DNA from 4 places in the Micromonospora sp. NBC_00821 genome. Region 1 is predicted to be linked to each of the others. Evidence: riboswitches for the same ligand, from Rfam matches in the RefSeq annotation. Region 1 holds a riboswitch; each other region holds the start of a gene.
The links. A riboswitch is a leader RNA that binds a small molecule or an ion and turns the genes downstream of it on or off. The one in region 1 is predicted to bind cyclic di-AMP.

Region 1 (7,641 bases):
CAGAACGCAGGCCCGCACACGCAGAGCCTGAAGCTGGGCTCGTTGTCCAAGCTGACGCCCGGCAACGTACGCGAAGCGATCCTTGCCACCCGCGAACTCCTGCGGCCCGTCGAGGCTCGCGGCGTCGATCTGCGGCGGCACCGCGGCGAGCTACTTCCGTTCACCGCGCCCGTCTGGCTGGCAGCACCGGCAATGGCCCGGCTGTTCAGGCACTTCCCGCCGATGCGCCTGGTCATGGAGGCCCACGCCAACCCCGAGGAGCTGCGCGCGGTCTGTCGCGACACCCTGGCGGAGGCGCAGGCTGGGCGTGGAGGTGCCCCGACTGGAGGCGGCCGAGCCCTACTTCGCCGCCGAAAGAACGATCTACGCATGTCACACGCTGGTGCTGAAACGCCTCGGGCGTGCGCGTCCACAGCCCTCGAATTGAGATGCGTACGGGCTCACGCACCTGTTGGATCTCGACATGGAGCATGAGCTTGTTAGTCCTCGGAAGGCACGCCCGGGGGACCACCTCGCGGTCCTCTCACCGTCCTTCGCCGCGGCCGGTGCCTATCCCGGGATCCACGAGCAGGCCATGCGACGGCTCGCCGACCTGACCGGCCTCGTTCCGGTCGAATACCCCACCACCCGCCAGGTGGGCGCGAGCGCGGCAGCGCGGGCGGCGGACATCAACGCCGCCTTCGCGGACCCCCAGGTACGCGGCATTCTCGCCGTCGTCGGCGGCGACGACCAGATCACCGTCATCCCCCACTTGGACGCCGACCTGGCCCGAGCCGACCCGAAGCCGTTCCTCGGCACCAGCGACAACACCAACCTGCACCACTGGCTCTGGGGCCTCGGCATCGCCAGCTTCTACGGCGGGTCCTCCCAGGTGCACCTCGGCCCCGGGCCTGCCGTCGACGACATCCACGTCCGGTCACTGCGAGCGGCGTTGCTCACCGGGGAACGACTGGAGATCACCGACCCGGGTGAGTCCGAGGACGTCGGCATCGACTGGGCAGATCCCCAGGCGTTGAAGTCGTTCGGCGAGCGCGAACCGACGGAGCCGTGGAGCTGGCACGGGCCGTCCCGCGCGGTCACCGGCCCCACCTGGGGTGGCTGCCTGGAAGTCATCCAGTGGATCCTGACGGCGGGACGCTTCCCGTTTCCGCCGGAGGTCCTGCACGGCGGAGTGTTGATCATCGAGACGTCGGAGGAGCTTCTCCCCGCCCGCGAGGTTGGCTGGATCGTCCGGTCACTGGGTGAACGCGGTCTTCTCAGCGCCGTCGACGCGGTCCTGGTCGCCCGTCCGCCGGTCTCCGACCACACCCGTCGACCCCCGGCCGAGGATCGTGCGCGACTTCGCGAGCAGCAGCGCGACACTGTCGTCGACGTGGTGACCCGCTACAACCCCGAGGCGGTCATCTGCGTCGGGGTTCCGTTCGGCCACACCAGACCACAGTGGGTTCTCCCCCACGGCGGCCCGGTCACCGTCGACGGCGTGCAACGTCGCATCTTCGCCGACTACCGATAGGGCCTGGCGGGGTGGAGGATCTTCGTCGTGCCCCCTCTGCCGCAACCCGACGACCTCGCATCGCTTGTGCTCCGGACCGACTTCACCGACGACAGCACGTGGGAGGCCGTCAAGGAAGAGTTTCGCCGGTGGGACTGCTACTACAGCGCGACCTTCGTCGACGATCCCGCCTACAGCAAGGCGACCGTCAAGCAGCTGATCGACGCGAACGCCCCCATCAGTGATGAAGACTGGCTCCCTTACCTGTTCGTGGCCGACGCGGCCACGATGATCGACGTCGAACGCCCGCTGCTCGCCGTCGACCTAAGCCGCGAGCCCGGTCGCACCTTCCACGTGCCGCCCCGCTGGTATCCGGACGTCTCGGCCAACCTCACCATCGCCAACATGGACTTCGCCGAGTTCGCCGACGCCGCCGACGAGTCCGGAACGTACCGGGGCTTCGAGGGGACTTGACGACCTGGAAAAGCAGCGGCTGATGACACGCGCCTGATCGTTTGACCGTGAACGTCGAAGGCCCTGGCCGGGACTCACGTCCTGGGCAGGGCCTTCGCAGTGGAGCGGGTGACGGGAATCGAACCCGCACTGTCAGCTTGGGAAGCTGATGTTCTGCCATTGAACTACACCCGCAAGCGGCACCACTGTACCCGAGTCGTCGAGCCCGTGCACCCAGGTACCCCCGCCGGCCGCAGGTGTCCGCGTACCCCTCCGTACGGGGTTGATCCACTCGGCTTTCCGGAAGTCGGGGCATCCGGAGCGCTGGGACACCGCGACTTCCTTGAAGTCGAGTTGATCACCGCGGGCGGCAGGGTGCCGGGCCGGTGCGTACGACCCGGTGCCGACTCCGTTACGACGGAGCCGGCACCGGTGATCTGCCGGCGGTGGTCAGGCGGCAGTGCACTGGACGTCACGGCTGAGGCGGGTCGGGCGCGCCTGCGGGACGGCGAGGGGCGCTGCCACCGCCAACGGGGCGTTTGGGTCGAGCCAGACCCGAACGGCCGGCCGACTCGGTGCGAGGCCCGGAATGCCCGCGATGTGCTGCTCGCGGCGGGTGAGCATGGCCACGTCGACTGTGAACTCGAAGAGCCGCCAGTCGACCTGCGGCTCGGCCCGGGCGCTCTGCGCCAACTGCGCCACCCGGATCGGATCGGTCACCGGACGGGCGTGCCCCGCCACGTACGCCTCGTCGTCGCTCTCCTCGGCAGGGAACGAGTGCAGCGCGTAACGGCCGTCACGTTCGAGGTCGCGGCGCTTGGGCGAGTCGATGATGAAGCAGAACAGCCCCTCGGCGGTGATGACCGGAGAGACCGGATGGACGCGGGGCCCGCCGTCGGCACGGACCGTGGCCAGATAGCCGAAGCCCGGCCCGTATTGCTGGAGGAGAACGCGGATCCCGTCGGCGAGTCGGGGCTCGTCGGCGGCGAATTCGGACCAGGAAGCCATGTGGGCATTCTATCGAACAAATGTACGAGCAGCGACCTCGACGCGCTGGTCACCGGCACCGAATCCGGCCACTTTTGGCAACGCGGCTATGGTGGTCCGATGCTGCTCTCCGACCGCGACCTGGTCTCCGAGATCAAGGCCGGCACGCTGGGCTTGGAGCCGTTCGAGCCCACCCTGGTCCAACCGTCCAGCATCGACGTCCGACTCGACCGGCTGTTCCGGGTCTTCAACAACCACCTCTACACCCACATCGATCCCGCGATGCAGCAGGACGACCTGACCTCGGCGGTCGAGGTCCCCGACGGCGAGCCGTTCGTGCTGCACCCGGGGGAGTTCGTGCTCGCCTCGACGCTGGAGGTCATCTCGCTGGGCGACCAGCTCGCCGGCCGACTTGAGGGCAAGAGCTCCCTGGGCCGGCTCGGCCTGCTCACGCACTCCACCGCCGGCTTCATCGACCCGGGCTTCTCCGGTCACGTGACGCTGGAACTCTCGAACGTGGCGAACCTGCCGATCACCCTCTGGCCGGGCATGAAGATTGGGCAGCTCTGCATCTTCCGGCTCTCCTCGCCGGCTGAGCACCCGTACGGCTCGGTGGTCTACGGGTCGCGCTACCAGGGCCAGCGGGGGCCGACACCCAGCCGCGCCTGGCAGCACTGGCGCACCTGGCCAACACGCTGAGGTTCAGCAGCCAGGACCGAGACGACGAGGGCCCGCCGCGACGGAATCGCGACGGGCCCTTCGATGACTCACTGTCAGCCTGGACGGCCGTAGCTGTGGATCGGGCCGTCGTCGACCTTCTTCATCTTGACCGGCTGACCGGCCTGCGAGGCGTGCACCACCCAGCCGCCGCCGACGTACATGCCGACGTGGTGGATGTCGCTGTAGTAGAAGACCAGGTCGCCGGGGCGCAGGTCGCCCTTGCTGACGTTCTTGGTCACCCGGCTCTGCGCGGCGGCGTTGTGCGGCAGCGACACGCCGGCCTTCGCCCAGGCGGCCAGCATCAGCCCTGAGCAGTCGTACGAGTTCGGGCCCTCGGCACCCCAGACGTAGGGCTTGCCGATCTGCGCGCAGGCGAACTTGACAGCGGTGCCCGCGCCGCCTCCGGGGTAGCTGCCCGGGCAGGGCGCCGGGCGCAGCGGACCGCCGCCGCCGCTGCCGTACACCTTGAGGCGCAGCTTCTGCAGGCGGTCGATCTCGTCGTTGATCTGCTTCTTCTTCGCCGCCAGCTGAGCTTCCGTGCGGGTCAGCTGGGCCACCATCTCGTCCAGTGGCGCCTTCTGCGCGGCCAACTGGTCGCGCAGGTCGGCCACCTGGCGTACGTCCTTCTGCTGGTTGTGCGCGAAGCGGTCGAGCATTTCGAGCTGGCCGACCACCTCGCTGGGCGACCGGCTGCCCAGCACGGCGTTGACTGTCGAGACGTTCTCACCCTTGTAGGCGCGTACGGCCAGGGCGCTGACCTTGTTCATAGCGGCGTCGACCTGGCGCTCGAGCGGAGTGATCCGGGCGGCCAGCGCGTCTGCCTGCTTGCGCTTCGCGGCGAGGTCGATGCGGGTGGCGTTGTGCCGTTCGATGATCGGTTCGAGCTTGTTCCAGTCGGCGTCGATCTGGCGCTCGATCTCGGCGACGGACGGGTCGGCGTGGGCCGCAGTGGCACTGCCGGTCAGAACGACGGCGATGCCGGCCAGCGCGGCGAGTGCGGTGGTGAAGCGGGACCAGCGTGGGCGCGGCACTATCGACGCCGGGCCGGCTGATGCCGACCGCTCGGACGACGGCCGCGGGGCATGGAGTGCCACCGGGGTTCCGTACTCCTTCTTCCTGACCGCCTACCGGGTTAGCTGACGGGTTCGGGCGGGAAGTCGGCGCCCTACCGCAATGGCTGCGGATTCACCCCGAGGGACCTGGGTCCCCGGTTCGCTCGGAAACGACTCGGCGGTGTCGGTCCGTTACCGCCCAGGTTGGGCGGAGCTGCTGTCGGGCCGACAAATGACCAGAGTAGAGACGCCTGTTACCGATCCGCAACCCGTGCGGCGGTGACACTCCGTACGGATTGGACGACGTCACCGACAGTGTGTGAAGAATTCTTTCCATCCACTTCGATAGATAGAAAGGTATTGACGTGACCTCCCGGACGGCGCGATGGTGACCTGACCTCACTCCGCGAGAATCTAGGGGGTTCGATGCACCATCCAACCCTGTCGACCGGCTGGCGCGCGCTGCTCGCCGCCACAGTGGTTGCCGCCGCGACCACCGTGCCACTCTCCGTCGGCCCGGCCGCCGCCGCGCCCAGCACCGACCGCCAGCAGCAGTACGCCGCAGCGGCCCTCGAGTACGGCGTGCCGGCCGTCGTGCTGCTCGGCGTCTCCTACCTGCAGTCCCGTTGGGACACCAACGCCGGCACGCCGAGCACCAGTGGCGGCTACGGTCCGATGCACCTGACCGACGCGCGGCACGTGGCCGCCCTACCCGGGCGCGGCCACCACGACGCCGGCGTCGAGGACCCACGCGGCGACGACTCCCGTCCCGCCCGAGTGCCCGCGCCCCGACCGGTCGAGGCACCCGCGCCGTCCACCGCCGCGTTGCAGACCGTCGACGCCGCCGCCACGCTGACCGGCGCCACTCCCGAGGCACTGCGCACCGACGCGGGCCTCAACATCCGGGGTGGGGCCGCGCTGCTGAGCGCGTACCAGAGGGATCTGGGCGCGCCGGTCGGCGCGGACACCGACCCGGCGGCCTGGTACGGCGCGGTGGCCCGCTACTCGGGCGCGGACAGCGCCGACGCCGCCGCGGCCTTCGCCGACGAGGTCTTCACCACCATCGGCGCGGGCGAGGCCCGGGTGACCGACGACGGCCAGCGGATCACCCTGCTGGCCCGCGCGGTACGGCCGGAGCGTTCCTGGCTGGACCGGCTGGGTCTGCGCCGCCTGGCCCGCCCGGACGGGGTGGAGTGCCCGCGCACCATCTCCTGCGAGTGGATCCCGGCGCCCTACGAGGCGTTCGGCGACGGGGACTACGGCAACCACGACCTCTCCGACCGGCCCACGCGGCAGAAGATCGAGTACATAGTCATCCACGACACCGAGGCGAGTTGGGCCACCACCCTGCAACTGGTCCAGGACCCGACCTACGTGAGCTGGCACTACTCGCTGCGCTCGGTCGACGGGCACATCGCCCAGCACGTGAAGACCAAGGACGTCGGCTGGCACGCCGGCAACTGGTACGTCAACGCGAAGTCGATCGGGTTGGAACACGAGGGCTTCGCGGCGCAGGGCACCTGGTACACCGAGGCGATGTACCGGACCTCGGCGAAGCTGGTCCGGCACCTGGCGCTGCGGCTGGGCATCCCACTGGACCGGCAACACATCATCGGTCACGACAACGTGCCCGGCACCATCCCCTCGACCGTGCGGGGAATGCACTGGGATCCGGGCCCGTACTGGGACTGGACGCACTACTTCGACCTGCTGCACGCGCCTCGACTGGACACCGGCACCCCGGCCACCGGAATGGTCCGGATCGATCCGGACTACGTCACCAACCAGCCGGCGTTCACCGACTGCGTCACCCCGGGCGTGCCCTGCGCGCCACGCGGCTCCTCCGCTGTGGTGCTGCGCAGCGCACCGTCCGCGGACGCGCCGCTGGTCAACGACATCGCGCTCCGCCCTGACGGCAGCCCGAACACGATGGCCGTGTCGGACCACGGGGCCCGGGCGTCAGCCGGGCAGACGTACGCGCTGGCCGGACGGCAGGGCGACTGGACGGCGATCTGGTACCTCGGGCAGCGGGCCTGGTTCCACAACCCGGCGTCCGCGCCGACCGCCAGCTGGACCGTCGGCATCGTGGCCACGCCGAAGCCCGGACGGACCACAGTTCCGGTCTACGGACGGGCGTACCCGGAGCAGTCCGCGTACCCGGAAGGGGTGCCCTACCAGGCGATCTCGCCGCTGCAATACACCCTGGCCGCCGGGCAGCGGTACGCCGTCGGCGCGGTGCTGGCCGGCGAGTACTACCGGGCCAGCACGTTCGACGGCTCCTCGTCCGGCGACTGGACGGTGATTCGCGGCAAGAACCGGTACGCGCAGATCCAGTTCGGTCACCGGATCATGTACGTCGACCTCGCCGACGTGCAGCTCCTGCCGTCCCCGGTCGGCGCGCCCCGCTGAGAACCACGAAGGCCCCCGGTCGGTGACCGGGGGCCTTCGTGTCGCGTGAGGTGGATCAGCCAGGTCTGCGGAACCCGGCGACCGGCATTGTGTTGATGCTGGACACCTGCACCGGCTTACCGGCACGTGGCGCGTGCACCATTGTGTTGTTGCCCAGATAGAGCCCGACGTGACTCAGGCCGGAGAAGAAGAAGACCAGGTCACCGGGGCGGGCGTCACCTCGCGAGATGGCCTTGCCCTCGTTCCACTGGTCACCGGTGTGGTGGGTGAGGTAGATCCCGGCCGCCTTGTAGGCGTACTGGGTCAGCCCCGAGCAGTCGAACGAGTTCGGCCCGGTGGCGCCCCAGACGTACGGCTTGCCGACCTTGCCGCAGGCGGTCTTGATAGCGGTGCGTGCCGCCTCGCTGACCACGCCGTTGATGGTCGGGCAGGCCGCGGTCTTGACCGTGGTCTTGGGCATCGACGCCTCGAGCTGCTTGATCTCGGCGTCGATCTGCTTCTTCTTGGCCGCCAGCTCGTTCTGCTGCT
Region 2 (7,641 bases), 2.2 Mb from region 1:
GGGCGATGGACGAGGCGTTGGTGCCGAGCCTGCGGGCGGCGTTCTACGTCAACCACGGTGCGAAGAACAGCCACTGCGTCCGCTTCACCCAGCTCACCCACATCCAGCTGCACCACGGCGACAGCGACAAGGCGCCGAGCGCCAACCCGGTGTCGGGGATCTTCGACCGGATCTTCGTGGCCGGGCAGGCGGCGATCGACAGGTACGCCCGCGCCGGAGTGCAGATCCCGACTGACAAGTTCGTGGTGGTGGGTCGCCCGCAGGTCGAGTCGATCGAGGTACGCCCGGAGCCCGCACGAGGGTTGGCGCACCCGACCGTGCTCTACACGCCGACCTGGACCGGGCACCACGCCGACGCCGACTACTGCTCGCTGCCGGTGGCCGAAAGCCTGCTGCGCCGACTGTTGGAGCGCGGCGCGACGGTGATTCTGCGAGCCCACCCGTACACCACGCAGAACCCGGCATCGGCCCGCCAACTGGGCCGCCTGACCGAACTGCTCGTCGCCGACCGGGCCCGCACCGGCCGCCAGCACGTGGTCGGCGCGGCGGCTCGGGAGCTGAGTCTGACCGAGTGCGTCAACTCCGCCGACGCGCTGGTCTCCGACGTGTCCGGCGTGATCTCGGACTTCCTCTACTCCGGAAAGCCGTACGCGGTCACCGACATGGGCGACGAGGGCGACCGGTTCGTGGAGCGGTTCCCGCTGGCCGGGTCGGGTTACGTGCTGCGTCGGGACATGTCCAACGTGGACGAGGTGCTGACCGCCCTGCTGGACACCGACCCGCTGGCCGAGGCTCGCTGGGCCACCCGCCGCCACTACCTGGGTGACTTCCCGGCCGAGGCGTACGCCGAGGCGTTCCTGACCGCCGCCCGCCGGGAGCTGACACCGGCCCAGACACTGGCCGCGTCCACACCGGCGTAACCGAATCAGCGGTACGGGTCGAGCAGCGCCAGCACCGCCGCCGGGTCCTCCACGTGCGCGTTGTGCCCGAGACCCGGAAGCGTGGCCACCGGTACGCCGTACTCCTTGAGCTGTTCGTCGGTGACCATCGGGTCGTTCTCCCCGCGCGCCAGCACCACCGGCACGTCGGTCGCCGCCAGGAGCGCGGCCAGGTCGGGCTCGCCGACGGCGAAGGCGGCCGGGTCCATGGCGAGGCGCCACCGGCCGTCGACCTGGCGCAGCCCGGCGTCCACCACCGGATCATCCGGCGGGACCAGGCCGGCCAGCCCGGAGACCCGCAGGTAGCGGCGCGCCGCCTCGGTGCGGCTGGCGAACCAGCTCACCGGTCGGGCGGCCACCTCGGCGGCGCGGGCCAGCTCAGCGGGTGACCAGAGTGCCTTGATGCCCAGCCCGACCACCGCGTCCACCGGCGTTCCGGCGTCGCGGGCGGCAAGCACCAGGCCGACCACCCCACCCAGTGAGTGCCCGAGCACTACCAGCCGGTCATCGGGGGCGAGGGCCTGCGCGATCTGCTGAGCGAAGCCCGGGAAGGAGTACGACGGCAGCGGCGACGCCCAGCCGTGGCCGGCGAGGTCCGGTGCCAGCCACCGACCGGGCCAGTGCTGCTCAAGGTACGGGGCCCAGGGCAACCACACGTCCCCGGTCGCTCCCATGCCGTGCAGCAGCAGCAGGACCCGCCTGCGGCCGACGTGACCACCCGTTTTCTCCACCACGGCCGCAGTCTCCCACGGTTCACTGTCGGGTACGAGAGCCGTCGACGCCGGACCGCGCGCACAAACGCCGCGGGCGCCGGCCCCTTGTGGAGGACGGCGCCCGCGGCGGTCAGCGTGCCCGGGTCAGGCGGAGTAGCCCCGGCTGGTGATCCAGTTGGCCAGGTCGATCGTGGTGATCCAGTACGACGGGTCGGCCGGGTTCGCCGAGTCGGCGATCCGAACGGTGCGGCCGTTGTCCTTGTAGCCCACGACGGCGATGTAGTGCCCGCCGCCGTAGGAGTGCCAGCCGCCGTCGGTGTCGGTGGCGTCCCCGACGACGTTCGCCACCACGCCCCGACCGTCGGTGATGGCCTTCACCACGTCGGCCTGGAGCCGGTCCATCTGGGCCGGGCTGGGCGCTCCGGGGAACATCCGGGTCCGGTACGGGGAGCCCTTCACCTCGGCGTTGAGCACCCGGGTGGTGTCCTCGGCCGAGTTGGTGCCCATCTCGGTGGTGCCCAGCTCGGCGCCGAGGTCCTCCTGGGTGCGGTCGATGCCGGCGGCGCTGAGCGCGTTCCGGGTGGCAGCCGGGCCGCAGTTGTAGTAGGTGTTCTGCGCCTCGTAGTCGTAGTCGAGCACCTTGGTCGCGGGCGGCTTCGGCCGCTCCGGCTTCCGGGTGAGGTCCGGGTTGCTGCTGGCCTTGGCGGCGGGCGACGCGGCGCTGGTGGCCGGCGCGGCAGTGGTCGGCGCGGCGCTGGCCGAGGGGGACGCGTCCCGAGCCTCGCCGCGGGAGGCGGTGAGGTCGCTGCGCATCTCGGCGACAGTGGTCGCGGTGCGCTGGCCGGCCGGGGCTTCGTCGGCAGTGGTGAGCAGGGCGCCGGTGGTGGTGGCGATCGCGAGGGCAGCGGCGGAGGCGGCGACGATCTGGTACGGGCGCTCGGTGGCGAGGCGGCGGAGCTGACGCTGCAGGGTGTGCTTCACGGGGTCCTCCACGGATCGGGGGGAGAGCGGCACACCGGGGCCGGACCGGTATCCGGGCAGGCGCCAGCGCGCGGACCGTGGTCCGCGGATGGTGAACCGCTCAGGGGAACGCCCGGCGCGGCCGGGCGGGGAAGGCGATGACCCGGGGGTCAGCTCACCGTCACGGGACGAATGAGCGGGTGCACCGCCGCGCCGTGGAGGCGAGGGAACAGCCGAGGGGTGGAAAGGTGCTGCACGAGGATGGGACTCCTTCCGACACCGCCTACCGGGTTAGCTGACGGATTCGGGCGGGAAGACGCCCTACCGCGGGCCGTGGCTCGCGGATTCACCCCGGACTTACTGGTGGGTCCCCGGTTCGTTGATCACGATTAAGCGGGTCGATGCGGCGTCGCGTCTTGCGATCGGTTACCGCACCGGACGGGACGACACTACTGGCGTCTCAACGCCCTGCCAAGCAAGGTTCACCTGCGTAAACCCCAATTGGCGCGACAATCTCTGCGCGTATTGCCGCTGACGTGACTCGATGGGACAACCGGTTACGGTGACGCCTACGGGCGACAACCGGACAGGCCGTAAAGAACGCGGCCACAATCGCGGGAACAATCCCACCGAACGCGTCGGACGTCGGATTTTCCGATTGGGTGACCGGCCTCACATCACGGATTGGGCTCAACCCACCCGGGCCGGGCGCCACAGTGCCACGACGGCGGGACGCAACGCCCCGGCCACGGTGCGGCGCGCGGGGACCAGGATCGGGCGGAGCCGGGCCGCCGCCGCGTACGCCTCCTCGGCGAGGGCACGGGCCGAGGAGGCGGCCAACTCCGCGTCGCGCCAGGCGACCCGCTCACTGTCGGCGGCCACCTGGTAGTCGGCCAGCCGCGCATCGCGGACCACCCGGCTGATCAGCACCTCCTGCTCGACCGGGTGTCGCCGGGGATCCCAGCCGCGCCGGTGCCCGAACACGTCGCCCAGCTGCGCCATGGTCAGGTCGCCCCGCCAGTACGCCGCCATCGCCGCCCGGTGCAGATAGCGTTCCCGGGCGGCGTACTCGGCGGGGGTGTGCGAGGTCTGCGGGGTAGGCAGCGCCCCGGCGCCGGCGAAGCGACGCGCGGCGGTGTCCGCCTCGTCGTACCCGGTCCAGGCCTGCTCCATCTGCTCCTGAGCGGTCAGCCAGGCGGCGCGCCGCCGCTTGGCGGTGATGGCCGCACGGGCCGCGGCGACGGCCACCTCCTCGGCGTAGCGGCGCAGGTCGACAGCCTCGGCGGCGGCCAGCTCCCGACGAGTGGGCCCGGCCGGGAGCGGGTCGTCAGTGGGGAGGTCCCGTTCGGGGCGGGCGGCCAGCACGGTGAGCAGGCCCAGGGTCAGCAGGAACAGCGTCGACCAGATGGCGGCGGCCTGCGGCATCTCGGTCACGAACTGGTAGAAGACGACGGTCTCCATGGTCGGCACCTCGGGGAGAGAGCAGTGCGATGGGGAGCCGCGCCGATCAGCGGGCCACTGTGGGCCACGGGTCGGCGGGTCAGGGAGCGGGTGTGTCGACAGGGCGCTGTGGCGGGACGGTCGTCCCGGTGGCTCAGCGCGCGGGTGGGGCCCGCGAAGCCCGACCGCCCGTACCGTCGACGAGGGGCAGCCGGTCAGATTCGGCCGCGCCGACCGGCAGCACGACGGCCGCCATGGTGCCCTGATCACCGAAGAGCGCCACCGGCGTGTGGACCGACCAGGTCGGGGCCGACTCCTCTGCGGCTTCCGGCGGTGTCGCCGCGGCCGGGCGGGCCGCGCTGGATGCCCAGGAGTGCCGGGAGGAAGCCGCCAGCGACCCGGCGGCGGCCGAGGCCGGCACGGCGCTCGACGTCGGCACCGGGCCGGGTGTTGGCGTGACGGCCGTGGCCGGGCCTGCGCCGAGCGCCAGGGCCGCGACGACGGCGAGGCTGGTCAGCACCCGAGTCGCCCAGCGCGCCACCCACCACAGCGGACAGGTGAACGCGACCGGAAGCACGCCCCAACGCTACCGTCGCGCCGACCCGGGCGCACCGACCACGGGCGTGTCGGATCACGCCGCGCCGACCCCGTTGACCAGGGTGGACGTTGTCAGCGCAGGTCGACGTACGGTGATCGACCGTCAGCCTGACCGACCTCGTCGGCAGGTCCGTCGACAGTGCCGTTGGCGCTGCTTCCGGGATCCCGAGCGTCGCCGTCGCCGGCCTGGCTGGCCCCGTCGGCCCCGTCGCGGGCGCTGCTTCCGGGATCCCGAGCGTCGTCGCCGCCGGCCGCCCGTTGTCGGGGGACGGGCGCCGGACGGGCCGCACGGCGCGGCGCGAGCCGGCGCATCATCGGGGTTTCGACGAAGCGGTGCAGCAGCCCGGCGAGGATCAGGTTCGCCGCCAGGAAGCCGAGCACCACGGCCGGGCCACGCCAGCCCGCGAAGCCGATCCCCCAGGTGCCGCTCCAGCGCAGCACGCTCGTCATCACCAGCACGTGCACCAGGTAGAAGGCGAACGAGACCTCACCGAGCCAGACCAGCGGCCGGGACCGCCACGGCGAGCGCCGACCCCGCACGTCCGCGTCCGCAGCGGCGGTGATCACCAACAGGTACGCGACCGCGAGCAGCGTGGTCCACAACTCGGCACGGATCCACTGCGCTGCCGCCACCCAGGTGACCAGGAAGATCCCGCTGGCCACCCTCAGACCGGGACCGCGCCACAGCCCCCGGCGCATCAACTCGGCAGCCACCGCGCCCAGCCAGAACTCCAGCGACCGTACCGGCGGGAATATCTGGGTGAACCACCAGCGGCTCACCTCCGGCACCAGCTCCTGCGCCGGCCAGAGCGCGAGGATCAGCAGCGGCAGCGCGACGATCAGCGCCCAGAGCAGCTTCGGTCGGGCCCGGCGCAGCAGCGGCAGCGCCAGCGGCAGACACAGGTAGAAGAAGAACTCGCAGGACAGCGACCAGCTGACGGTGTTGATGCTGTAGAACCAACCCGGCCGGGGGTCCCACGCCTGCAACAGCAGCAGGTTCTCCAACGCCGCCGCCGGCAGGACCGGGTCGGCGAACCACCAGGCGACCACCAGCGTCGCCGCGAACAGCACCAGGTGGTTCGGGTAGATCTTGGCGATCCGTCGCCGCCAGAAGGTACGCCGGGAGTCCCCCTCGCGGGCCGACCAGACCAGCACGAAACCGCTGAGGATGAAGAAGAACTGCACCCCGGAGAGGCCGAGGGTGAACAGTGCGTCGATGACGGCCTTGTAGTCCGGCTCGGCGATGATCCGCATGGTGCCGGCATGGAAGCCGAAGACCAGCAGAGCGGCGATCCACCGCAGTCCGGTCAGCGAGGGCAGCCGGGGCAGGGCCGGTGCGGGCCGGGCGGCCGACGTCGCGGCGACGCTCGTCATGCCGGGATCCCGGCGCTCGGCAGGGTCACCAGCACGGTCGTAGCCTCCTCGTCGCGGCGTCGGACGGCGCGACGGCGACGCCCACGACGACCCGGCAGGGCCGCACCGAGGCACCCTACCGGGTCACTCCCGGGTGAACCGGACGCGTCCCACCCGCCCCACGAGCCCGCGTTCCCCGGGCCGGAAACCGCCCACCGGCCCGGCGTTAACCTTCCGCTCGGCGGGAGTTCAGAGAGTCCACCATCGGCGGCAACGTCAGGTTCCGGGTCCGGCCACCCGGGTCGTCGAAGGTGGCGGACGTGGTCAATGAGCCGACGCACGCACCGCTGCTGAGCATCGTCGTGCCCGTGTACGGCGTCGAGGCGTACCTGTACCAGTGCCTCGAGTCGATCCGGGCCGACATCCCGGCGGGCGAGTCGGACGCGGTCGAGCTGATCGCCGTCGACGACGCCTCCCCGGACGGCTGCGGCGACATGCTCCGCTCGTACGCGGTCAGCCGCGATGGCGTGCGCGTCGTGCACCTGAGCAGCAACGTGGGTCTGGGGCTGGCCCGCAACGCCGGGCTCGACGTGGCCACCGGCCGGTACGTCTGGTTCGTCGACAGCGACGACTGGTTGCCACCTGGCACGATCGCGGCGGTGCTGGACCGGCTGCGCCAGCACCAGCCCGACGTGCTGATGCTCGACCACCTGCGGGTGCACGAGGACGGCCGGCGGGAGATCGACGCGAGCAGCCCGCTGCTGCGTGGGATCACCGGCGTGACCCGGTTGGCCGACCAGCCGCAGCTCCTGCGGGTGCAGCACACCGCCTGGAACAAGGTGGTCCGCCGGGACTTCATGGACGAGTTGGAGCTGCGGTTCTTCCCCGGCTGGTACGAGGACATCCCGTTCAGCCACCCCCTGCTGATCGGGGCCGAGAAGATCTCCGTGCTGGACCGGGTCTGCTACCTGTACCGCCAGGGCCGCCAGGGCGCGATCACCTCCACCCGCAGCGGCCGGCACTTCGACGCCTTCGCCCAGTACGAGCGGCTGATGGACTGGGTCGCCCGGAAGCACCCGGACGAGCGGTTGCAGGCCGAGCTGTTCGAGCTGATGATCAGCCACTACCTGGTGGTGGTGGGCAACGACGGCCGGCTGCACCCGCACCTGCGGCGCGACTTCTTCCACCGGGCCACCGCGCACTACCGTCGCTACCTGCCCACCGGCGGCTACCCGCTGCCCCCCGGCGTGGCCGGGCTCAAGCACCGCCTCGTCGGGCGGGGTGACTGGGTGGCGTACTCGGCGCTGCGCCAGGCCCACCGGGTCGCTGGTCGCCTGCGCCGCTCCGGCCCGGTGGGCGGCGCCGACGGCGGTTCGCTCGCCGCCGACGAGGACCCGGGGCGAGGGGCGAGCGCCGAAAAGACGCGCGACGGTGGGCTCGCCCCGGAGCGGCGCGACGCGCTGGCCGTCGGCCGCCTGCCGTGATCGACCCCACCACGGAGCACGCCGGGAGCCGGGGCGGCTCCCGGCGCCCTGATTTCCCAGGTCGTCCGCCCGCCGGGTGGACGACGACAGCATCACCGCACCCCGGTGCGGGCGTACCCGAGCAGAGGTCGGAATGACAGCGACAATCAAGATCGG
Region 3 (7,641 bases), 470 kb from region 1:
TCCGGTTGAGCTTCTTCTCGATCCGGGCGGCGCACGCGGCACAGGTCATTCCGCCGATCGCGAGTTCGATCCGGTTCGGCGCCTCGGGCAGCGGTCTGCTGGTGGTGGTCATCGTCTGGTCCCGTCAGTTGTGTCCGTGCCCGGGGGTGCCGTGGTCGGCCCCGCCGGTCGGTGCGGGCCCGCTCGGGGTGGGGTTGTCTCGGGTCGGGGCAGTGCCGGCGACCACAGTGAACTCCGCGGTGCGCACCCGCCCGCCGTGTTGGAAGTCGAGGTAGAGCCGGTAGCTGCCGGCCGAGGGCACCTCGGCGAGGAAGGTGACGGCCGGACCGGGCCGGGTGCGCCCATCGCCGGGCGTTCCGTCCGGGTGCACGTGCAGGTACGCCAGATCACCCCGACGTAGTGCCACGAGGTGCCCGTACGCGCCCAGGTAGGGCTCCAGGTCGGTGACCGGCTGCCCGGCCCGGCTGACGGTCAGTGTCAGCGGCGACGTGCGGCCGGGCTGCGGCGTGCCGGTCAGGGTGACCGTGTAGCCGTCGACCGTGGTGCTGGTCGCCGGGGCGGGCAACGGCCGTTCGGTCAACTCGCCGGGGACCGTCACGTCCACGCCGAGGGTCAGCGGCTCACCCCCGGTCGGGGCGAAGTCGGCGAACGCCCGCCACTGCCCGGGGCCGGCCAGCGGGGTGTCGACCCGCCAGGTGCCGTCCGGGGCCAGCTCGGGGTGGACGTGGCGGAAGCCGGAGAGGTCCCGACGGGCGACGATCAGGTGCATCTGCTTGTCGTGCGCCACGTCGTACCGTGTCACCGGGCGGCCGTTCGGGCCGGCGATCCGGAAGGCGAACTCGCCGGCCGGGGCGTCGACCGGTTCGAGGGTGTAGCCCCGGTCGGAGACGAGCAGCCCGCCGGGGAGCCGGTCCGCCGTCTCGTCGTGCTCGCCCGTCGCATGGGCGGCATCGCCGTCGTGTCGGCCCTCGACCACCGGGGCACTGTCGACGACCCGGCCGACCCCGTACGTCGTGCCGAAGATCGCCGCCAGGCCGACGGCGAACCCGGCCAGTCTCGTCACGGTGCGCACGCTGGCCCGCCGATCACGCGTCGACGAGGTCGTAGCCGGCCTCGTCGACTGCGGCTCGGACAACAGCGGTGTCCAGTGGCTGATCACTGCTGACGGTGACCCGGCCGGCCGCGAGGTCGACCTGGACGTCGCGCACCCCCGCGATGGCACCGACCTCGGCGCTCACCGCGCTGACGCAGTGCCCGCAGGTCATGCCCTGAACCTGGTACGTCGTGTCGACCATCGGATCGTCTCCTTCGCGGTACCGGTACCCGGTGGGGGTATCTCAACAGAACCGACCGTACCATACCCCCTGGGGGTACGCTATCCTTGTCGGCATGACCGCACCCACCCCGATCCGCGGATACACCGCCAGCAAGGACCAGCTGCTCGCGCGGCTCCGCCGCGTCGAGGGGCAGGTCCGGGGCATCGAGAAGATGGTCGACGACGACCGCTACTGCATCGACGTGCTCACCCAGATCTCGGCCATCCAGGCCGCCCTCGACAAAGTGGCCCTCGGGCTGCTCGACGGGCACGCCCGGCACTGCATGCACGAGGGCGCCGCCGAGGGTCGGGCCGACGAGATGGCCACCGAGATGATGGCGGCGGTCGGCCGGCTCATGAAGCGCGGCTGAGCGGGCTCAGTCCGGCGCGGGGTCGAGACGGACCCGGCGCAGCAACTGCGCGTTGAGCGCCACCACGATGGTGGACGCCGACATCAGCACCGCGGCCAGCGCCGGGCTCAACGCCACGCCGGCCCAGGCCAACACCCCGGCGGCCAGCGGCAGCGCCACCACGTTGTAGCCGGCCGCCCAGGCCAGGTTCTGTCGCATCTTCCGGTACGACGCCCGGGACAGCCGGACCACGGCCCCCACCCCGCGCGGGTCCGAGGATGCCAACACCACCCCGGCGGACTCGATGGCCACATCGGTGCCCGCGCCGATCGCGATCCCCACGTCCGCCCGGGCCAGCGCCGGTGCGTCGTTCACCCCGTCACCGACCATCGCCACTACCAACCCCCGCCGCTGGAGCTCGGCCACCCGATCGTCCTTCTCCGCCGGCAGCACCTCGGCGAAGACCTCGTCGACGCCAGGTCGGAAGCCCAGGTCGGCGGCGACCGCCTCGGCCACCGGCCGGGCGTCACCAGTGATCATGGCGATGGTGCGGACACCCTCGGCACGCAGCTCGTCGACGGCGCGCCGGGCCTCCGGACGCACCTCGTCGGTCAACGCGAACGCACCGAGCACGGCGTCCGGCAGCCGCACCAGGTGCAACACCGCGGCACCCCGCGCCGACCACCGCCCGGTCGCGGCCTCCAGCTCCGCCGGGAGCCGAAGGCCCAGCTCGCGCAGCAGCGCCGGCCCGCCCACCGCGTACTCCGTACCGTCGATTGTCGCCTGCACACCGCGGCCCGGCAGCGACCGGAACCCGGCCGCCCGGGCCGGCCCGGCGCTCCCGGCGGCCGCCACTATCGCCCTGGCCAACGGGTGTTCGCTCTCCGACTCGACACCGGCCGCGATCCGCAGCACCTCGTCCCGCTCGACGCCGGACGCCGCCACCAGGTCGGTCACCCCGTGCTCGCCCCGGGTCAGCGTGCCGGTCTTGTCGAAGAGCACCGCGCCGACGGTCCGCATCCGTTCCAGGGCCAACCGGTCCTTGACCAGGATCCCGGACCGCGCGGCGAGCGCTGTGGAGAGCGCGACGACCAGCGGGATGGCGAGACCCAGCGCGTGCGGGCAGGCGATCACCAGGACGGTGACCGCACGGACCACCGCCTCGTCCGGCTGACCGAGCGCGGTCCAGACCAGCACGGTCAGCACGGCGGTGCCGGTGGCCAGGTAGAACAGCGCGGCGGCGAACCGGTCGGCCAACAGTTGGGCCCGTCCACCGGAAGCCTGGGCCTGCGCGACCATCCGCTGGATGCCGGCGAGGGCGGTCTGCTCACCCAACGCCTCGACGCGCACCCGGATCGCCGAGTCGGTGGCGACGGTGCCGGCCACCACCCGGTCGCCCGTCGACCGGGCGACCGGCCGCGACTCCCCGGTGATCATCGACTCGTCCAGCTCGGCGCCGCCCTCGACGACCCGGCCGTCCGCCGGCACCCGACCCCCCGGCCGGACCAGCACCACGTCGCCGATCCGCAGACCGGTCACCGGCACCGCCTCGACCCGCCCGTCCGCCGCCACCCGTTCGGCCTCGTCCGGCAACAGCGCGGCGAGCGCCGCGAGCGCTCCCCGGGCCTGCCCGATGGCCTTCATCTCCTGCCAGTGCCCGAGCAGCATGATGGTGACGAGCGCGGCCAACTCCCACCAGAAGTCCAGGTCGAAGGCGCCGACGCTGGTCGCCAGGGACGCGGCGTACGCGACGGTGATCGCCATCGCGACCAGCAGCATCATCCCGGGCGCCCGGTCCCGCACCTCCCTGACCGCACCGACCAGGAACGGCCAACCGCCCCACCAGAACACCACCGAGCCGAGCACCGGCCCCACCCAGGCCTGGCCGGGGAGGCCGTCGTCCCCGGTCAGGCCCAGCCGATCCGATACGAGACGACTCGTCAACACCACCGGGACGGTCAACACCAGGCAGACCCAGAACCGGCGGCGGAACAACGCCGGATCGTGCCCGGCGTGTTTGTCGTGCCCGGCGTGTTTGTCGTGCCCGGCGTGCCCGGGGTGCTTGCCGTGCGGCATGGGCTCGGCGCGTCGCTGGCGATCCGGGTCGGGCGGTGACGGAGCGGGCATGGCTCCAACATGCCGCCCCGGAGGCCGCCGCGCGAGCGGTTCGGCCGCCCGACACTCCGCCACGACCTGCAACCCCCAGGAGGGCTGGCTAGCATCTCCCACGATGGCCCTCCGAATGCCGCTGCACAGTCGGGCACCGGCGCCGCCCCGTCGTGGCGTCGTCCCCGGCCGACCGGGCCGAGCACTGACCGTCCGTGATCAAGCGGTCGTCAGGCAGCGATCCGCCCCGCCGTCCGCCGCGTTTCCACCGCCACGGTGAACCGCTCGGCCCGCTGACCCGTATCCCGCACCGGATCGTTGGGAGTCTCACCTTGGCCGCCGACCACACTCACCCCGCTCCGTCCGCCCCGCCACGGGTGCGACGGATCCTCATCGTGACTGTGGTACCCCTCTTCGTCGCCACCGTGCTGGCCGCGTTACTGCTCTGGCCCCGCGGCGGGTCACCGCAGACCGATGGTGGCGCGGACGTGCCGCGCCACCCCGGCACCGTCACCCGGGTGGTGAGCGAGCCGTGCCCGCCGGCACCGTCGGTTCCGGAGGGCACACCGAGGGTCGGCGACGGGCGGTGCGGCACTGTCGACGTCCGGGTGGACGACGGGCCGACCGCCGGCCAGCAGGTACGGACACCGGTGCCCGACGGGCCCGGCGCACCCCGGGTCGAGGTCGGCGACGAGGTCGTCCTGGTCGAACTGGCCGATCCGATCGATCCCACGGTCAGCAACTGGAACATCGCCGAGCACCAACGCGGCACCCCGATGGTGTGGCTGGCGGTGGTCTTCGCGGCCGCGATCGTCGCGTTCGGGCGGTGGCGAGGTCTGGCAGCGCTCGCCGGGCTGGCCGCCAGCTTCGCCATCCTGCTCACCTTCGTGCTGCCGGGCATCAGCGCCGGCAGGTCACCGCTGCTGGTGGCGGTGGTCGGTGCGGCCCTGATCATGTTCGTGGTGCTCTATCTGACCCACGGGGTCACCGCACAGACCTCGGTCGCGGTACTCGGCACCCTGGGCAGCCTGGTGCTGACCGGCGTGCTCGCCACCATCGCCACGGCCGCGACCCACCTCACCGGCTTCGGCAGCGAAGACGCCACCACCCTGTCGATGTTCCAGGGCGACGTGGACCTGCACGGTCTGCTACTCGCCGGCATCATCATCGGATCGCTCGGGGTGCTCGACGACGTGACGGTCACCCAGGCGGCCACCGTCACCGAACTGGCGAACGCGAACCCCGGGCTGACCCGGTTGCAGCTGTACCGTGCGGCCACCCGGGTCGGCCGCGCGCACATCGCCTCCACCGTCAACACCATCGTGCTGGCGTACGCGGGCGCGTCACTGCCCCTGCTGCTCCTGCTCACCGCCGACTCGCGGCCGATCGGGCAGATCCTCACCAGCGAGTTCCTCGCGCAGGAGATCGTCCGCAGCGCGGTCGCCACCCTCGGTCTGATCGCCGCCGTGCCGTTGACCACCGGGCTGGCAGCGGTGGTGACCGCCGCCGGGCGCGGCGATGCCACGCCGTCCAGCGGCGCTCCCGCGCCCCGGCCCCAGCCGGACCGCAGCGAGGCTCTGGCCGCACTCAGCTCACCGCGTACGGCCGGCTCCGACGAGCCGGACCGGACGCGGACCGCACCCCCATCCGAGGCCACCGACCGGTGGCCGGAGTCGAACAGGAGCACGGATACGGCATGGTGACACTCCTCAGCGTGACCAGATCGGGCATCCACCCTGAGAACCGCGCCACTGGTCACTCAACGCTATGGCGAAATGACGCTTTTGGTCGGCATCCAGGCATAGCTCAGCCGGTCGACTCTCGGGTAACCTCGCTGCCGGTTACCGATGAAGGCGCGAAGCGGCGCCTGCGGTGCCACCGCCCAATCGCCAACCGGCGAGCCGGGGACCCAGGTGCCTGGGGTGAATCCGCGTCAGCGGTAGGGGCCACTTCCGCCCCGAACCCGTCAGCTAACCCGGTCGGCGGTCGACGGAAGGGAACATTGTGACGGCACCCCTACGCCGCTGGTTGACACCCGTGGTGGCCGTGATCGCCGCACTGACCGTGCTCGCCGGGCCGCTCCCGGCGCACGCCGCCCCGACGAACCCCACACCGTCCGGGCACGAGGAGGACGGCGAGCCCAAGCTGCTCAACGACGTCATCGAGCAGGCCAACCGCGACTACTCCGCCGCGAAGTCCAAGCTGGACAAATCCAAGAAGCGGCAGGGCGAGTTGGCGGCGGAGGTCAACCGCGCCAAGGCCGACCTGGACGCGCTGGCGCCGCAGGTCGGGCAGATCGCCGCCCAGGCGTACCGGACCGGCCGGATCGGCGCGGTCGCGATGCTGCTGGAGAGCGACGCTCCCGACTCGTTCGTCCAGCGCGCCGGGCTGCTCGACGAGATAAACATGGTCAACGAGAAGAAGCTCTCCGAGGTCAACGAGGTGAAGGCCCGCGCCGAGCAGGCCAAGCTGGCCCTCGACACGGAGGTCCGCGAGCAGCAGAAGCAGACCGCCCTGATGGCGAAGCGCAAGAGCGAGGCCGACAAGGCGCTCTCCCTCGTCGGCGGCAAGGGTTTCACCGGCGGCCTGGTGGATGCCACCTCCAAGGTCGCGAAGATTGGCCCGGGTCGCACTGCCGACGGTGACTGGAAGCCCCAGTCGTGCAGCGAGAACGACCCCACCACGTCCGGCTGCGTCACGCCGCGCACGCTGCACGCGTACAAGGAGGTCAAGGCGGCCGGCTTCAACCGGTTCGTCGGCTGCTACCGCCCCGGCGGTCCGTGGGAGCACCCGAAGGGCCGCGCCTGCGACTGGTCGCTGCAGAAGAGCGGGTTCTCCCCGTGGCACAACAACGACACCCGGACGTACGGCAACAACGTCGCCGCGTTCCTCATCCGTAACGCCGACCGGCTCGGCATCTACTACGTGATCTGGAACCGGCAGATCTGGTTCCCGGCCACCGGCTGGAGTTCGTACAGCGGGCCGTCGAACCACACCGACCACGTCCACATGTCGCTGCTCTGACCCGCACGATCCCCGTCGAGGGCCGTTCCGCGTCACGCGGAGCGGCCCTCGACGCGTCAAACGGTGGCAGGCGCGGCCGGGTCGGTCGACTCGGTCGAGGCCGGGGTCTCCACCGTCGCGAAGCCGGCCGGCACCGCGGCCACCGGGCGCACGGCTCCGGCGGCGAGCCGGTAGGACACCCCCACCACCGCACAGCGTCCCAGCGCCACCTCGTCGGCCAGCACGGGCGACTGCCCGAGCAACGTCTCGACGGTCTGGGCGATGTGGATGTCCACGATGCCGTCGATGTCGTCAACGCCCTCGGACGCGGCGCGGCGCAGACTGGGCAGCACGGCGTCGACCACCGCGCGCAGATGCCCACTCGGTGCGGTACCGGTCGCGGCGGACTCCCGGGCGGCCTGCACCGCACCACACGAGTCGTGGCCGAGCACCACCACCAGCGGGGTGCCGAGCACTGTCACCGCGTACTCGACGCTGCCGAGCACCTCGGGGCCGGCGGTGTGCCCGGCGGTGCGAACCACGAACAGGTCGCCCAGACCCCGGTCGAAGATGATCTCGGCAGCCAGCCGCGAGTCGGAGCAGCCGACGATCACCGCGAACGGGTGTTGCCCGTCGGCCACGGCGGCCCGGTGCCCGGCATCCTGGTTGGGGTGGCGTGGGGCGCCATCGACGAAGCGCCGGTTGCCGGCGACCAGTTCGGCGTAGGCCCGGGTCGGCTCGCTGAGCGCGGTGGCCCGGTCGGTGGTCCGCTGCGGACCCGGCTGACCGCCGGAGCTTCCGGTATGACTCATCCCCGCACCTCGTCTCGACGCGTCTGCCCTGGTCAAGCCGGCTTTCCGCCGGCCG
Region 4 (7,641 bases), 1.7 Mb from region 1:
GGCCGGGGCATGCGCGACATCGTGGCGACCATCCAGCGGGAGCAGGACGAGGCGATCCGCTCGCCCGGTTCCGGCGTGACGATCGTCGCGGGCGGCCCCGGCACGGGCAAGACCGCTGTCGCCCTGCACCGGGCCGCGTTCCTGCTGTACTCCGACCGCAGCCGCTACGCCGGCGGCGGCATCCTGGTGGTCGGCCCGTCGTCGGTCTTCGTCGAGTACATCGGTTCCGTGCTGCCGTCGCTCGGTGAGGACACCGCGACCCTGCACTCGCTGGGCACCCTCTTCCCGGGGATGACTGCCACCCGCCCCGACCCGCCCGAGGTGGCGGCGGTGAAGGGCTCGCTGCGGATGCGCCGGGTGTTGGAGCGGGCGGCCCGCGACGCGGTGCCGGGCGGCCCGGGTGAGCTGCGGCTGCTCTACCGCGGCACGCTGCTGCGGTTGGACCGGGCCGCGCTGGACCGAATCCGGGATCGCGCGCTGCAACGCGGCGCACGACGCAACGAGGTGCGCCGGGCCGGTTTCGACGGGGTGTTCGCCGCGCTCTGGGCGCAGGCCCGTGAGCTGAGCAGCGGTCGGCTGCCGGAGCAACCGGCCTTCGAGGCGGAGATCGCCGAACGGTCGGAGTTCCGGGAGTTCCTCAAGGCGTGGTGGCCTCGGCTGCACCCCCGGCACGTGCTCGGCTGGCTGGCGCAGCCGGACCGGCTGCGCCGGTACGCCGGGGGGATCCTCTCCTCGGCGGAGATCCGGCTGCTCAACGCCGCGTACCGGAACCTGGACTCGGCCGGGCTGACCATCGCCGACGTGGCGCTGCTTGACGAGTTGGACGCGTTGCTCGGTAAGCCCGCGCAGCCGGCCCGCGCGCGACGCGATCCGTTCCAGCTCGCCGGCGGCGTCCGTGAGCTGAGCACGCTCGGCGAACGGCAGCGGGCCGCCCGCGCGGCGGCCCGGGAACGCCCGGAGGACTACCGGGAGTACGCGCACGTGGTGGTGGACGAGGCGCAGGACGTCTCGCCGATGCAGTGGCGGATGATCGGTCGACGCGGCCGACTGGCCTCCTGGACCGTGGTGGGCGACCCCGCGCAGACCGCGTGGACCGGCGATCCGGAGGAGCTGGACCGGGCCCGCGACCAGGCGCTGGGCCGGCGCAAGCGACACGACTTCACGCTCACCACCAACTACCGCAACTCGGCGGAGATCTTCGCGGTGGCGGCGGCGGAGATCCGTCGGCTCTACCCGGACCTGCCGCTGCCGACCGCCGTCCGCTCCACCGGGGTCGAGCCGGTGGAGCTGGTGGTGCCCGCGACGGGGTTGGAGACCGCGACGGTGGAGGCCGCCGCCGGCCTGCTGGCCGAGGTGGAGGGCACGGTCGGGGTGATCACGCCGGTCCCCCGCCGGGACGAGGTCGCCGGGTGGCTGGGCGCGCTCGGCGCGCCGAGGTTGCAGGTGGTGACCAGCCTGGAGGCCAAGGGCATGGAGTACGACGGGGTGGTGCTGGTCGCCCCGAGCGAGATCCGGGCAGATCCGGGTGCCGGGGTGCGCACCCTGTACGTGGCGCTTTCCCGGGCCACCCAGCGTCTCACCACCATCGACCCGACCGGCTGACGTGTGCGGAGCGCCACCAGCGGACGGCGCTGCCCGTACACTTGCACACATAGCGATGTGAGCATACATTTGACCGGGTCCCGACCAGCGGCGGAAGGTGGTTCTCGTGGGCGCAGGTCATGACCACCACCATGGGTCCGTCGCCAATGCCGCACACCAGCACCGAGGTCGACTCTGGGCGGCGTTCGGGTTGCTCGCCACCCTGATGGTGGTCGAGGCGGTGGCCGCCCTGCACACCGGCTCGCTCGCCCTGCTCTCCGACGCCGGGCACATGTTCACCGACGTGCTCGGCATCGGGATGGCGCTCGCCGCCATCACGGCGACCCGGCGGGCGACCGGCGACCCGCAGCGCACCTTCGGGCTCTACCGGCTCGAGGTGCTCGCCGCGCTGGCCAACGCCGTCCTACTCTCCGGCGTCGCGATCTACGTGGTGATCGAGGCGATCCGCCGTTTCGGCGACCCGCACCAGGTCATCGCCGGCCCGATGCTCGCGGTGGCCGTGCTCGGCCTACTCGCGAACATCGCCGCCTTCGCGCTGCTGCGCGCCGGGGCCCGCGAGAGCATCAACCTCCAGGGCGCCTACCTGGAGGTGCTCGGTGACCTGCTCGGCTCGCTCGGCGTCATCGGCGCGGCGCTGCTCATCACCGTCACCGACTGGTGGTGGGCCGACCCCCTGGTCGCGGTCGCCATCGGCGTTTTCATCCTGCCGCGCACCTGGCGGCTGGCCCGCGCCGCCATCCGCATCCTGGTGCAGGCCGCCCCGGAGCACCTCCAGGTGACCGCCGTGCACGACCGGCTCGCCGCCGTTCCCGGTGTCGTCGAGGTGCACGACCTGCACGTCTGGACGCTCACCTCGGGCATGGAGGTGGCCTCCGCCCACCTGACCATGGCACCCGGCGCGGAGGTCGGCGCGGTGCTCACCGCGGCGCGTACGGCCCTGCACGACGACTTCCGCATCGAGCACGCGACGTTGCAGATTGAGCCCGGCGCCGCTTCTGGAGCCTGTGGCTCCATCGAATGGTGACGGATCCGTAATTTTCCGTGGTGACGCACGCACCGTCCGTCACATCGGCTGCAGCGGCCCCACCCGCACCGGTAGGCTCGGTCCCGGCCTCCACCAGGCGGCGCCCTCCCGGCGCCGGTGGCGGTCGCCGCCTAATCGCCCAACTGGGCGAACCGGGGAACCATGTTCCTGGGGTGTATCCGCGTCAGCGGTAGGGATCTTCCGTCCCGAACCCGTCAGCTAACCCGGTCGGCGGCTGACGGAAGGACATGCGCAGTGGCACCAGCACGACCACCCGCCGCCCGACTGGCGGCCCTGATCGTCGCGATGTTCGCCCTCGGCGTCGCGCTTCCGGCCGGCACCGCCTCGGCCGCTCCCCCGACCGGCCTGCGGGCCGCCGCACCCGACTCCGACGAGGAGGGCGGCACCCCGGCGTTGCGGGCCCAACTCGAGGCGGCCAGCAAGGGCTACCTGGACGCGAAGCGCGCCCTGGACACCTCGGTGCAACGGCAGAAGCAACTCGCCACCCAGCTGACGACCATCGAGGGTGAGATCGACCAGCGCAACGGCAAGGTCGGCGAGATCGCCGAGGTGGCGTACCGCACCGGCCGGCTCGGTGCGATGTCGGCGCTGCTCAACAGCAACACTCCGGAAGGCTTCATGGACCGGGCGGCCGCGCTGGACGCGGTGGCGGCCAACGAGGACCGGGTGCTGCGCGACCTGCTGGACAGCAAGGACAAGGCCAACCGCACCCGGGTCGCCCTGGACGGCGAGATCAACGAACAACGCAAGCAGGTCGCGGTGATGGCCAAGCGCAAGGAGCAGGCCGAACGGGCCCTGACAGTGGCCACCACACCCAAACCGCAGACCACCGCCGACGGCGGCTCCAACCGGGGCACCTCCAGCGCCAACGCGAAGGCCGCACCGCGCAACTCCGACGGCTCCTGGCCCTCCGAGTCGTGCAGCGTCAACGACCCCACGCCGGCCAACGGCTGCATCACCCCGCGCACCCTGCACGCGCTCAACCAGGCCAAGGCCGCCGGATTCACCCGCTACGTCTCGTGCCACCGCCCCAGCGGCTCCGGCGAACACCCGAAGGGCCGGGCCTGCGACTTCGCGGCGCAGAAGGGCGGCTTCGGCGGGAACGCCACCGGCGGCGACAAGACGTACGGCAACAACCTGGCGGCGTACTTCATCCGCAACGCCGACCGGCTCGCCGTGCTCTACGTGATCTGGTACAGGCAGATCTGGCTGCCCAGCAGCGGGTGGAAGTCGTACAGCGGGGCGCAGGGCACCCCGTCGACCGACCACACCAACCACGTACACCTGTCGGTCTACTGACCCACGCGTCGTGATGCCTGTGAGTCATCCGGTGGCTCACAGGCATCACGTGTGTCCGGGGCGGGGCTACGTCGCCGGGCGTACCCGTGATGTCGTCGATCGTCGGACGACCCGGCAGCGGTCGGCGGGAAGCATCGCGGTATGCCTCGGATCCGACCCACCACCCGCAAGGCGCTGCTCACCCTGCATCTCGTCACCTCGCTCGGCTGGCTCGGCGCCGACCTGGTGCTGCTCACCCTCGGCATCGCCGTCCAGCGGGGCGCCGACCCGGCTGTGGTCTATCCGGTCACGGCCCTGGTCGGCACTGTGCTGTTCGCGCCGCTGAGCGTCCTGGTCTGGCTGATCGGGGTCGCCAGCTCGCTGCTCACCCCGTGGGGCCTGCTGCGCCACCGCTGGGTGCTGGTCAAGCTCGTGCTCACCACTGTGATGGTCGGGCTGGTGCTGTTCCTGCTCACCCCGAACCTGCGCCACGCCGGAGCGGTCGGCGCAGCTCTGCCTGCCCGGGATCGCGCCGACCTGGTCATCGCGCCGGCGGTGTCGACCAGCCTGATGATCATCGCGACGGTGCTGTCCACCTACAAGCCCTGGGGCCGGCGTCCCGCCACCCGGCCGGCCCGCACGAGCCGTGATCGCGCAGCAACCACGATCTAGACGCCACCCCCCGCTGAGCACGTCGCACCAAGCGCAAGCGATCTGCCCTGCTCCGCGATCTTGCACTTACTGTCCCGACATATGGGGCATTACGCCGATATAGACAACCGAAACTGCAAGATCGACGCAGCGGGGCGGCGGGGCGGCGGGCGGGGCGACGCGGCGCGGGTCAGGTCGGGTTTGGCGGGGTGCCGGTGCGGTCGAGGGCCGCGCCCAGCCGGGTGGCTAGGGCTAGGTGAGCGGCCTGGGCCTGGCGGAACGCGTAGCGGAACAGCGGCGTCGGCGCGGTCAGGGTGATCTCCACGTCGATGCGGACCAGGCCGTCCGGCTCGGCGCGTAGCCGGGTGTGGTTGCGCACTGTGGTGGCCGGCCACTGGCGGGCCACCATGACGATCTCGTCGGCCTCGCTGATCAGCACGTCCGCGTGGTAGGTGGTCCGGAAGCGCAGCGGACCGGCCGCCAACCGGTCGTTGATCGTGTAGCTGGCCTGGGCGCCAGGCCGGGGCGGCACCCGGCGGACCCGGACGATCAGCGGGTGCAGCTCGCCCTGCCGGGTCAGGTCGCTGAGCAACGCTGCCGCCTCGGCGGGTGAGCACCGGGCCTGGACGGTGTAGCTGAAGGTATCGCTGCTGCGCACACCGTCTCCCGCCGTCGTTTGTCGCTCGATCGTCCCGTACCGATGTCTGGCTGGCAACGCCCCCGGGCCCTCGGCGCCGCGCCGGACCCGGCCGATGCGACGACCTGCCACCACCTGCGCCATTAAGGTCGGTTAGTGCGAAATCTTCCCCGAAGATGCCGGAGGGCGGCCAGCATGAACGGCGACGACCGATGAGTGGGCACGTGATGGTCTTCGCGCCCACTCCACAGCTGACGGTGACCGTGGACCAGCCCAACGACCACCCCGAGCTGCACCTGCACCCTGGCGGGCAGGGCGTCTGGCAGGCCCGGATGGTGATCTCCCTCGGAGTCGACGTGGTGCTCTGCGCCGCCCTCGGCGGGGAGATCGGCCAGGTGCTGGAGCCACTGCTGGTCAGTGAGGGCGTGGACCTCAAGGTGGTGGTCCGTGACTCGGGCAGCGGCGGGTACGTGCACGATCGCCGCGACGGCTCCCGGCAGGAGATCGCCGACGTGCCTGGGCAGCCGCTGAGCCGGCACGAGATCGACGAGCTGTACAACCTCGCCCTCGGCGAGGGCCTGCAGGCCTCGGTGAGCATCCTCAGTGGGCCGAACGAACCGTGGCTCGTACCGGCCGACCTGTATCGACGCTTCGCCGCCGACCTCGGCGCGAACGGCGGCCGGGTGGTGGTCGACCTCTCCGGCGATCACCTCGCTTCGGTGCTGGAGAGCGGTGTGTTCTTCCTCAAGGTGAGTCACGAGGAGTTGATCCGCGACGGCCGCGCCCGCAGCGACGACACCGAGGAGCTGACCCGGGCCATGTACGAGCTGCACGCGGGCGGCGCCGAGACGGTGGTGGTGAGCCGCGCCGACCAGCCGGCGTTGGCGCTCATCGAGGGGGAGCTGTTCCAGGTCGAGATGCCCCGGCTGGAGGCCGCCGACCCGCGCGGCGCGGGCGACTCGATGACGGCCGGAGTGGCGGCCGTCGTGGCCAGGGGCGGGGACATTCGGACCGCCATCCGCACCGGCGCCGCCGCCGGCGCACTGAACGTGACCCGGCATGGCCTGGGCACCGGACGGCTGGACTCGATCACCGGCCTGGTGGACCGGGTCCGGCTGGTGCCGGCGGACAGCCGGCAACAGGAGCGGACCACCCCGGACGAGCTGGCCGGCCGGGTGGTCGAGCGATGACACTGCGGGTGTTGATCACCAACGACGATGGGATCGCGGCGCCGGGCATCCAGGCGCTGGCCTGGGCCGCCCGGCAGCGGGGCCTGGACGTCGTGGTGGCCGCGCCGATGGAGGAGGCGAGCGGCACCAGCGCCGCGATGAGCGCCATGGAGCGCGACGGGCGAGTCGTCGTGAACGACCATCCGCTGCCGGACCTGGCGGGCGTGCCGGCGTACGGGGTCGCCGGGTCACCGGGCTTCATCACGCTGATCGCCCTGCACGGGGCGTTCGGCCCGCCGCCGTCGGTGGTGCTCTCCGGGGTCAACCGGGGCGCCAACGCCGGCCGGGCGGTGCTGCACTCCGGGACGGTGGGTGCCGCGTTCACCGCCGCCACCAACGGCTGCCGGGCGATGGCGGTCTCCCTGGACGTGCTCTCCGCCGGTGAGGCGACGGCCGCGAGCGGTGGCGCCGCCGTGGACGCCGCAGCCCGGGTACGCGACGCCGAGCGGCACTGGGGCACCGCCGCGCGGGTGGCCCTGGACCTGCTCCCCCGCTTGACCTCCGCGCCCCTGGAGAGCGTGCTCAACGTGAACACCCCGGACCTGCCGCACGGGCAACTGCGCGGGGTGCGGCGCGGCACCCTGGCCAGCTTCGGTCAGGTACAGATGACGGTGGCCGAATCCGGCCACGGGTTCGTCCGTACCTCGCTGGAGGAGCCGGGGCAGGCCGCACAGCCGGGCACGGACGTGGCGTTGCTGGCCGCCGGGTACGCGTCGGTGACGGCCGTCCGAGCGGTCACCGAGGCGACCGACGTCGACCTGACCGGCCTGGACGAGCAGCCCTGACGCGCCGGGTCGGCCACGTCGAGCAGCGCGACCGCTGCCCCCTCGACGGGCAGCCCGGCGCGCTCAGGCGCCGGGCAGCACCTCGGGGGTGGCAGCGCCGGCGAAGTAGGGCTCCGGGGCACCGAAGAGGCCGAGCAGGCCGGTCACCCAGAGCTGCCGGTGCACGAACCGGCTCGGCTCGGTGACCACCAGCTTGACGTCGCTGACCTCGGCTGTCTGGAAGCCGGCGACCATGGCGCTGATGCCGACCGAGTCGATGAAGGTGACCAACCTCATGTTGAGTTCGATGCGTAGAGGGCGGCCCTTGGCCAGCACCTCTGCGATCGCTTCGCGCACCTCGTACGCTGTGTCGACGTCGATCTCACCCCGTGGGGCGATCTCCACGACACCACCGGACAGAACCGACTTCACGAT

Region 2: it holds a riboswitch for cyclic di-AMP, as region 1 does, so the genes downstream of both, OHB44_RS11625 (C39 family peptidase) here and OHB44_RS01390 (C40 family peptidase) in region 1, are expected to answer to the same signal.
Region 3: it holds a riboswitch for cyclic di-AMP, as region 1 does, so the genes downstream of both, OHB44_RS03645 (coiled-coil domain-containing protein) here and OHB44_RS01390 (C40 family peptidase) in region 1, are expected to answer to the same signal.
Region 4: it holds a riboswitch for cyclic di-AMP, as region 1 does, so the genes downstream of both, OHB44_RS26270 (coiled-coil domain-containing protein) here and OHB44_RS01390 (C40 family peptidase) in region 1, are expected to answer to the same signal.

The regions. Positions count from the first base shown of each region.
Region 1 covers NZ_CP108880.1:296,762-304,402, reverse strand. Annotated here, with positions in the region: gene OHB44_RS01415 (LD-carboxypeptidase) at 575-1,513, shown strand; gene OHB44_RS01410 (DUF6924 domain-containing protein) at 1,541-1,966, shown strand; tRNA gene OHB44_RS01405 (tRNA-Gly) at 2,067-2,140, opposite strand; gene OHB44_RS01400 (pyridoxamine 5'-phosphate oxidase family protein) at 2,396-2,953, opposite strand; gene dcd (dCTP deaminase) at 3,053-3,631, shown strand; gene OHB44_RS01390 (C40 family peptidase) at 3,706-4,746, opposite strand; cyclic di-AMP (ydaO/yuaA leader) riboswitch at 4,760-4,895, opposite strand; gene OHB44_RS01385 (N-acetylmuramoyl-L-alanine amidase) at 5,131-7,113, shown strand; gene OHB44_RS01380 (C40 family peptidase) at 7,169-7,641, opposite strand, start outside.
Region 2 covers NZ_CP108880.1:2,544,148-2,551,788, reverse strand. Annotated here, with positions in the region: gene OHB44_RS11635 (CDP-glycerol glycerophosphotransferase family protein) at 1-920, shown strand, start outside; gene OHB44_RS11630 (alpha/beta fold hydrolase) at 926-1,672, opposite strand; gene OHB44_RS11625 (C39 family peptidase) at 1,796-2,644, opposite strand; cyclic di-AMP (ydaO/yuaA leader) riboswitch at 2,877-3,017, opposite strand; gene OHB44_RS11620 (hypothetical protein) at 3,302-4,072, opposite strand; gene OHB44_RS11615 (hypothetical protein) at 4,206-4,628, opposite strand; gene OHB44_RS11610 (acyltransferase family protein) at 4,721-6,022, opposite strand; gene OHB44_RS11605 (glycosyltransferase family 2 protein) at 6,322-7,485, shown strand; gene pseI (pseudaminic acid synthase) at 7,619-7,641, shown strand, end outside.
Region 3 covers NZ_CP108880.1:768,590-776,230, reverse strand. Annotated here, with positions in the region: gene OHB44_RS03675 (heavy metal translocating P-type ATPase) at 1-112, opposite strand, end outside; gene OHB44_RS03670 (hypothetical protein) at 125-1,072, opposite strand; gene OHB44_RS03665 (heavy-metal-associated domain-containing protein) at 1,086-1,295, opposite strand; gene OHB44_RS03660 (metal-sensitive transcriptional regulator) at 1,390-1,686, shown strand; gene OHB44_RS03655 (heavy metal translocating P-type ATPase) at 1,693-3,741, opposite strand; gene OHB44_RS03650 (YibE/F family protein) at 4,104-5,474, shown strand; cyclic di-AMP (ydaO/yuaA leader) riboswitch at 5,641-5,771, shown strand; gene OHB44_RS03645 (coiled-coil domain-containing protein) at 5,776-6,795, shown strand; gene OHB44_RS03640 (carbonic anhydrase) at 6,852-7,586, opposite strand.
Region 4 covers NZ_CP108880.1:5,782,806-5,790,446, forward strand. Annotated here, with positions in the region: gene OHB44_RS26260 (HelD family protein) at 1-1,602, shown strand, start outside; gene OHB44_RS26265 (cation diffusion facilitator family transporter) at 1,709-2,626, shown strand; cyclic di-AMP (ydaO/yuaA leader) riboswitch at 2,745-2,876, shown strand; gene OHB44_RS26270 (coiled-coil domain-containing protein) at 2,882-3,946, shown strand; gene OHB44_RS26275 (hypothetical protein) at 4,088-4,597, shown strand; gene OHB44_RS26280 (SRPBCC family protein) at 4,767-5,234, opposite strand; gene OHB44_RS26285 (1-phosphofructokinase family hexose kinase) at 5,426-6,403, shown strand; gene surE (5'/3'-nucleotidase SurE) at 6,400-7,227, shown strand; gene OHB44_RS26295 (STAS domain-containing protein) at 7,291-7,641, opposite strand, start outside.